2 regions of the Thermobifida alba genome follow, and region 1 is predicted to be linked to the other one. Evidence: riboswitches for the same ligand, from Rfam matches in the RefSeq annotation. Region 1 holds a riboswitch; the other holds the start of a gene.

Region 1 (3,651 bases):
AGGAGCGCGGCGACCTTGCCGGTGTCGACCCGGTGGGCGCCGCTGGTGAGGACCAGGACCGGGTGGAGCGCGTCGGAGGACGCGGCGTCCGGGTCGTGGCGCACGGCGAAGACGAGGCTGTTGGCGATCGCGCCGACCTCGCAGCCCAGCTGTGCGGCGGCGGCCGCGGCGGTGCGTGCGGACTCCGGCAGCTCCCGGACCGTGCCGGAGGCTCCGTGGGCGGCGAGCAGGTCGGCGACTCTGCGGGTGTTGGGGTGCATGGCGCGATCATAGGGCGTGTCGGGCCCCGTCCCGCCCGCGGACGCCGGTGCGCGGCCGCCCCGCGCCTTCGGCCCTCCCGCCGAACCCCGGCGCGCCGGTCAGTGCACGCGCGGGGCTGTTTGCCGAAGATAAGGAACATGGGTGAGGATCTGACAGCGGAACGTATCATCGCGACGACCGGAGCGACCGGCGCCGTCGGCGGCAGAGTGGCCGCCCGGCTGGCACGGCTGGGTCTCGCGCAACGGCTGGTCGTCCGTGACCTCAACCGCGCCCCCGAACTGCCGAAGTCGAGCGCGGCCCTGGCCGCCTACGAGGACCCCGCCGCCTTCGGACGCGCCGTCCGGGGCTCGGACGTGCTGTTCCTGGTCGCCGCCGACGACGCGCGCGAACGGGAGGCGCTGCACCGCGCCGTGGTGGACGCGGCCCTCGCCGAGGGCGTGCGCCACATCGTCTACCTGTCGTTCCTCAACGCGGGCGCCGCGGCGACGTGCGTGCTGGGCCGTGAGCACCACGCCGCCGAAGCGTACATCCGCTCCACCGGGGCGGCCTACACCTTCCTGCGGCCCAGCCTGTACCTGGACCTGCTGCCGGGGTGGATCGGCGAGGACGGCACGATCCGCGGCCCGGCCGGGGACGGCCGGGTGGCCTGGGTGTCGCGGGACGACGTCGCCGACGTGGCCGCCGCCGTGCTGCGCGCCCCCGAGGGGCACGTGAACCGGGTCTACGCCGTGACCGGCCCGGAGGCGGTGTCGCTGGGGTGGACCGCCACCCGCCTGTCCACGCTCACCGGGCGCACCGTCGTCTACGTCCCGCAGACCCCCGAGGAGGCGGTCGACTTCCTGAACTCCCGGGGCCTGAGCGCGCGGGAGGTGGCCGAGCGGGTGGGCGCGTGCGCGGCCGTCGCCGCCGGGGAGCTGGACACCGTCAGCACGACCGTCCCGAGGCTGACCGGCCACCCGGCCCGGTCCCTGGAGGGCTACCTGCGCAAGAACCCCAGCGCGCTGTCGCACGCGCCGCTGTTCGGCGACTCCGGCAAAGCGGCGACGGCGCCGTGACCGGACGGCCTCCTCCGCGCGGAGGAGGCGGCACCCGAAGCCCCGCGCCGGTGCGGGCCGCGGGAGCGGGGTCCGACCGGTCCGGCCGCCGCGCGCGGCCGCGTCGCCCGGGCGCTCAGTCCGCCGCGGCCTCGGCCAGGCGGCGCCGGAACTCCGCCGCCGCCGCCCGCGGGTCCTCGGCCCGGGTGATGGCGCGCACCACCACGACCCGGCGGGCCCCGGCCGCCAGCACCTCGTCGAGGTTGTCCAGGTCGATGCCGCCGATGGCGAACCAGGGCCGGGCGGGGCCGAGCGCGGCGACCCGCGCCACCTCGCCGAGGCCCGCGGCGGGACGGCCCGGCTTGGTGGGCGTGGCCCACGCCGGGCCGATGCAGAAGTAGTCGACGCCCTCCTCGCGGTCGGCCGCCGCGGACAGCTCCGCCGTGCTGGTGGAGCGGCCGATCAGCGGACGGTCGCCGAGGATCGCGCGGGCGTACGGCACGGGCAGGTCGCGCTGGCCCAGGTGGAGCACGTCGGCCCCGACGGCGTGGGCGATGTCGGCGCGGTCGTTGACCGCCAGCAGCGCCCCGTGGCGCTCGCAGGCCTCGCGCACCGTCTCCAGCGCGGCGAGCTCCTCGCGCGCCTCCAGGGTCTTGTCGCGCAGCTGCACGATGTCGACGCCCCCGGCCAGCGCCGCGTCGAGGAACTCGGCGAGGTCGCCGCGGTCGGCACGGGCGTCGGTGCACAGGTACAGCCGGGCGGCCTCAAGCCGCTTGCGCAGGGTCTCGTCCACGCCCCCCACCCTAGCCGCCGCCGGACCGCCGGGCCGGGCCGGGCCTCAGAGCAGCATCGCCTGGGCGCGGCGGTGCACCTCGGTGCCGCGGTTGGCGCGGATCGCCTCGATGGGGGTGCCCGGCAGGCTGTCGTCGGCGGTGAACATCCAGCGCAGCGCCTCCTCCGGGGTGAAGCCGCTGTCGGCCAGCAGGGTGAGCGCGCCCCGCAGGCCCTTGGGGGTGGTGCCGTCGACGATGAACGCGGCCGGGACCGAGACCTCTCCCGCGCGGGTGACGCCCAGGAGTCTGTGGTCGCGGATCATCTGCCTGACCCGGTTGGGGCTGACGTTGAGCGCGGCGGCGGCTTCCCGGAGGGTGAGCCACTCGCCCACGAGCGCATCGATGTCGCGGTCGATCGGTGTCACGGTTCCAATCTCGCACATCCGGCGCCCGGGCACCTCCCCTCTCCGGCCGTGATCGCTGTAGGCGTACACATCGGGCCTTTACCCCCGTACCACCTGGGCGACCTAGAATGCGAACGAAAGCGAAACCCGCGGGAGCCGGACGGAACCGGCTGAGAGGGAGGCTGGCGGCTTCCGACCGCAGAACCTGATCCGGGTCATACCGGCGAAGGGAGTGGAGCGCCGTGGACCTGCGCTCGTTCCCCGACGTACTCGTCGTCGGGGGTGGACTGATCGGCCTGGTCACCGCGTGGCGCGCGGCCCGCCTCGGCATGCGGGTGACCGTGGTCGCCGCGGATGAGTCGGGCGCCGCGTCCGGGGTGGCCGCAGGCATGCTGACCCCCGCGACGGAGGCGGTGTTCGGCGAGGAGTCGCTGATGCGCTTCGGGCTGCGCTCCCTCAGCCGCTATCCCGACTTCGTCGCCGACCTCGCCGAGGACACCGGTGTGGACCCCGGTTACCGCACCAAGGGCACCCTGCAGGTGGCCTTCGACCCCGACGACCTGGCCGTCCTCTCCGAACTGGAGAAGCTGCGGGCCGATCTCGGCATCCGGACCGAACGGCTCACCTCACGCGAGTGCCGCCGCCTGGAGCCGATGCTGGCCCCCTCGGTGCGCGGCGGCTTCCTGGCCCCCGACGACCACTCGGTGGACCCGCGCCGCCTCGCCTCGGCGCTGCGGTCGGCCGCCGCCGCGCGCGGCGTGGTGTTCGTGCCCGACCGCGTCGTCCGGGTGGTGGTCGAGGGCGACTCCGTGCGCGGCGTGGTCCTGGACCGCGGCGACGTCGTGGAGGCGGGCCAGGTGGTGCTCGCCGCGGGCGTGTGGACCTCCCTGATCGACGGACTGCCCGACGGGGTGGTCCCCCCGCTGCGCCCGGTCAAGGGACAGCTGCTGCGGCTGCGCGTCCCCACGGGGGTCGAGCCGATCGTGACCCGCACGGTGCGCGGCCTGGTCCGGGGCTTTCCCGTGTACCTGGTGCCGCGCACCGACAGCGAGGTGGTCCTGGGCGCGACCCAGGAGGAGATGGGCTTCGACACCCGGCTGACCGTCGGAGGGGTCTGGGAGCTCCTGCGCGACGCCCGCGAACTGCTTCCCGGGATCACCGAACTGGCGATCCACGAGA
Region 2 (3,651 bases), 1.6 Mb from region 1:
ATGCAGGCGAAGATGCGCAACATCGGGGAGGCGTGCACCGCCGCCAACCGCATCTACGTGCAGTCCGGGGTGGTCGGGGAGTTCGCGGAGCGGCTCACCGGACGCATGGCCGCGCTGCGGATGGGCCGCGGCACCGAGGCCGGGGTGGACGTGGGGCCGCTCATCGACGACCGGGCCCGCGGCAAGGTGCAGGACCTGGTCGACGACGCGGTGCACCGGGGGGCGCGGGTGCTGCTCGGCGGGGAGCCCGGCGAGGGCGCCGGCTACTTCTACCGGCCCACCGTCCTCACCGACGTGCCCAAGGACAGCGAGGTGTCCCGCACCGAGATCTTCGGCCCGGTGGCGCCGGTCATTCCCTTCGACACCGAACAGGAAGCGCTCGCCGAAGCCAACAACACCGAGTTCGGTCTGGTCAGCTACGTGTTCACGCGGGATCTGGGGCGTGCGCTGCGCATGTCGGAGGGGTTGGAGACCGGCATGGTCGGCCTCAACCAGGGCATCGTGTCCAACCCGGCGGCCCCGTTCGGCGGGGTCAAGCAGTCCGGGCTGGGCCGCGAGGGCGGCAGTGTCGGCATCGACGAGTACCTGGAGACCAAGTACGTCGGCATCGCCGGGTTCTGAGCCGGCCGCGGGGCGCCGGAACGGAGAAGGCCCCGCCGGGCGGAACCCGGCGGGGCCTTCGACGTCTGTGGAGCGGTACGGCGGTCGCCTCACGGCGGATTGCGCAACGCGGCTCCGGAGACCGCCCGCGGCCACCACCGGAGTGGTGTGCGGGCGCGGTATTCCGCGAAGGCTGTGGTTGGAGCCCGGGGGACACTTGCTACCGCACCGACCCACGCCCCACTGTACAACAGGGCCGTCGTGGGGGTCATTCCCCGACCGGAGGCTCTGCTCCGCGGTCCCGGAGGGACCCGCCGGGGGTTGACGGTGTGGGCCGGTACGGCGGTCGCCTCACGGCGGATTGCGCAACGCGGCTCCGGAGACCGCCCGCGGCCACCACCGAGGTGGTGTGCGGGCGCGGTATTCCGCGAAGGCTGTGGTTGGAGCCCGGGGGACACTTGCTACCGCACCGACCCACGCCTTGTGCAACGGACGGGGGCCTCCGAGGATTCCCCACACGGCAGATTTTTCTCCGGGACCCCGCCGGTCCCGCGGGCCCCACCCGGACCGGACCGCGGCGGCGCCCCGGTTCGGGACCTTTGGCGGGACTAATCGAGCCGTTCGGCGCGGCCTCCCCGGGGCTCGGCCGTTACGGTCGAAGAGAGACGAGGAAACCAGGGAGGCAGCATGCCGCGGGCGGACACGCCTGACCCGATCAGGGTGTTTCTGGTCGACGACCACGAGGTGGTGCGCCGGGGGGTCGCCTCGCTCCTTGAGGACGAGGACGACCTGACGGTGGTCGGCGAGGCCGGTACCGCGGAGCAGGCGCTCAGCCGCATCTCCGCGGTGAAACCGGACGTGGCGGTGCTCGACGTGCGGCTGCCCGACGGTTCCGGGGTCGAGGTGTGCCGGGAGGTCAGGTCCGCCCACCCCGAGATCGCCTGCCTGATGCTGACCTCCTTCGCCGACGACGACGCGCTCTTCGAGGCGGTCATGGCGGGCGCCTCCGGATACGTGCTCAAGCAGATCCACGGCTCCGATCTGGTGGGGGCGGTGCGTACGGTCGCGGCGGGCGGTTCGCTGCTCGACCCGCGCAGCACCGGGCGCATGCTGGACCGGCTGCGGCAGAACGGCGGCAGGCCCGACCCGCTGGCCGCGCTCACCCCGCAGGAACGGCAGATCCTCGACCTGATCGGGGAGGGGCTGACCAACCGGCAGATCGGGGAGCGGCTCTTCCTGGCGGAGAAGACCGTGAAGAACTACGTCTCCAGCCTGCTGGGGAAGCTCGACCTGAAACGCCGTACCCAGGCGGCGGTGCTCGTCGCGCAGTTGCGGGCGAAGAACCAGATCTGACTCCCTCCGGGAGGGCCGAGACGTTCAGGAGGAGGGCGCATGAACGTGGATGGGCGTGGCGCGGCCGCCACCGACACGGCCGGGTTGGAAGTGCTCACCCGGGAGGAGTGCCTGCGGCTGCTGGCCGAGGCTCCGATCGGCCGTATCGTCTTCACTGACCAGGCGCTTCCCGCGGTCCAACCCGTCAACTTCACCATGCTGGGGACGGACATCGTCGTCCGCACCTCGCCGGAGTCCAAACTCGCGCAGGCCACTCGGGACACGGTGGTCGCGTTCGAGGTGGACGACTACGACGTGGCGACGCGCACCGGCTGGTCGGTGATGGTGGTCGGGATCGGCCACGCGGTCGACGACCCCGAGGAGCGGGCGGTGCTGGAGGCGCTGCCGCTGCGTTCCTGGGCGCCGGGGCCCCGCTCGCACTTCATCCGCATCATGACCGACATCGTCACCGGGCGCCGCATTCCCCGGAGGCCCTGACCTCTGTCTCTCCTCCTCCGCGAGACCCTCCGTTCCCCCTCCCCGCGGTGAGGGCTAGAGTGACTGGCGTAACCACGCGGGGTGTCCCATGCGGGACTGAGACGGGCCGGGGCCCGAACCCGTTGAACCTGATCTCGTTAGCACGAGCGGAGGAACGGTGGGCGTGCTTCCTGTTGCCGCCGGTGAGACCGGTTTCACCGCCGACCTTGGGCGTCGGCACGCGGACCTGTTCGAGGCCTTCTACCAGCATCCCTTCCTCAAGGGCCTGCGCGAGGGCAGCCTCGCCAGGGAACAGGTGCTGCACTACGTCGGTCAGGACCACCAGTACCTGACCGCCTACGTCCGCTGCTACGGCCTGGGGCTGGCGCTCTCCCCGGACCGGGAGTGGATGCGGTTCTTCCACGACGGCGCTTCGGTGATCCTCGGCGCGGAGAGCCACGCGCACGAGGCGCTGTGCGAGTACGCGGGCGTCTCCTACGAGGAAGCGCAGGTCGACCACCTGGCGCCCAGCGCGCAGGCGTACGTCGACCACATGATGGCGGCGGGCCGCGACACCCTCGGTGTGCTGCTGGCCGCGCTGCTGCCGTGCCCGTGGACCTACCTCTGGGCCGCGGCGCGGTTCACCGAGGAGGCGCCGCTGGCCGCCGACCACCCCTTCCACGGCTGGTGGGACTTCTACGCGGGACGGTACGAGACGGACAAGCTCGCCTGGACGCGTTCGCTGCTGGACCGGGCGGCCGCCGAGGCGGGGCCCGCCGAACGGGAGCGGATGGAGCGGGCGTTCGTGGCCAGCTGCCACCACGAGGTCCGGTTCTGGGAGATGGCGTGGTCCCTGGAGGACTGGACTCCGCCGAACGGTTCCTGACCCGGGCACCGGCGGCCGGTCCGCGCGGACCGGCCGCCGGTGCGGCGGGCTACAGCGACAGGCCCTCGCCCAGCAGCCCCTTGCCGAGCAGGCCCTCGGTGGACAGGCCCAGCGTCTCGGCGGGGTCGGCGGCGTCACGCTGCGGCACGACGTCGGGCGCGGCGCCGCCGAGCAGCGACCCGGCCCTCTCCTGGTGGACCGCGGACCGGCGTTCGATCTCGTCGAGCAGCACCTGCGCGGTGTCCTTGCCCTCGGGCAGCACGGTCAGGTCACCGGAGACGGTCGGCTTCTCCTCGCCCTCGGTGACGGGGGCCCTCATCGGGACGATCCGGTCGTCGACCAGGTCGCCCGGCAGC

The links. A riboswitch is a leader RNA that binds a small molecule or an ion and turns the genes downstream of it on or off. The one in region 1 is predicted to bind thiamine pyrophosphate.
Region 2: another riboswitch for thiamine pyrophosphate. It lies ahead of tenA (thiaminase II); the one in region 1 lies ahead of thiO (glycine oxidase ThiO).

What each region holds. Positions count from the first base shown of each region.
Region 1 covers NZ_CP051627.1:439,312-442,962, reverse strand. Annotated here, with positions in the region: gene FOF52_RS02000 (YbaK/EbsC family protein) at 1-260, opposite strand, end outside; gene FOF52_RS01995 (SDR family oxidoreductase) at 399-1,316, shown strand; gene thiE (thiamine phosphate synthase) at 1,432-2,088, opposite strand; gene FOF52_RS01985 (Rv2175c family DNA-binding protein) at 2,134-2,493, opposite strand; TPP riboswitch at 2,612-2,722, shown strand; gene thiO (glycine oxidase ThiO) at 2,715-3,651, shown strand, end outside.
Region 2 covers NZ_CP051627.1:3,709,927-3,713,577, reverse strand. Annotated here, with positions in the region: gene FOF52_RS16445 (NAD-dependent succinate-semialdehyde dehydrogenase) at 1-621, shown strand, start outside; gene FOF52_RS16440 (response regulator) at 1,288-1,953, shown strand; gene FOF52_RS16435 (pyridoxamine 5'-phosphate oxidase family protein) at 1,993-2,430, shown strand; TPP riboswitch at 2,498-2,603, shown strand; gene tenA (thiaminase II) at 2,594-3,295, shown strand; gene FOF52_RS16425 (hypothetical protein) at 3,345-3,651, opposite strand, start outside.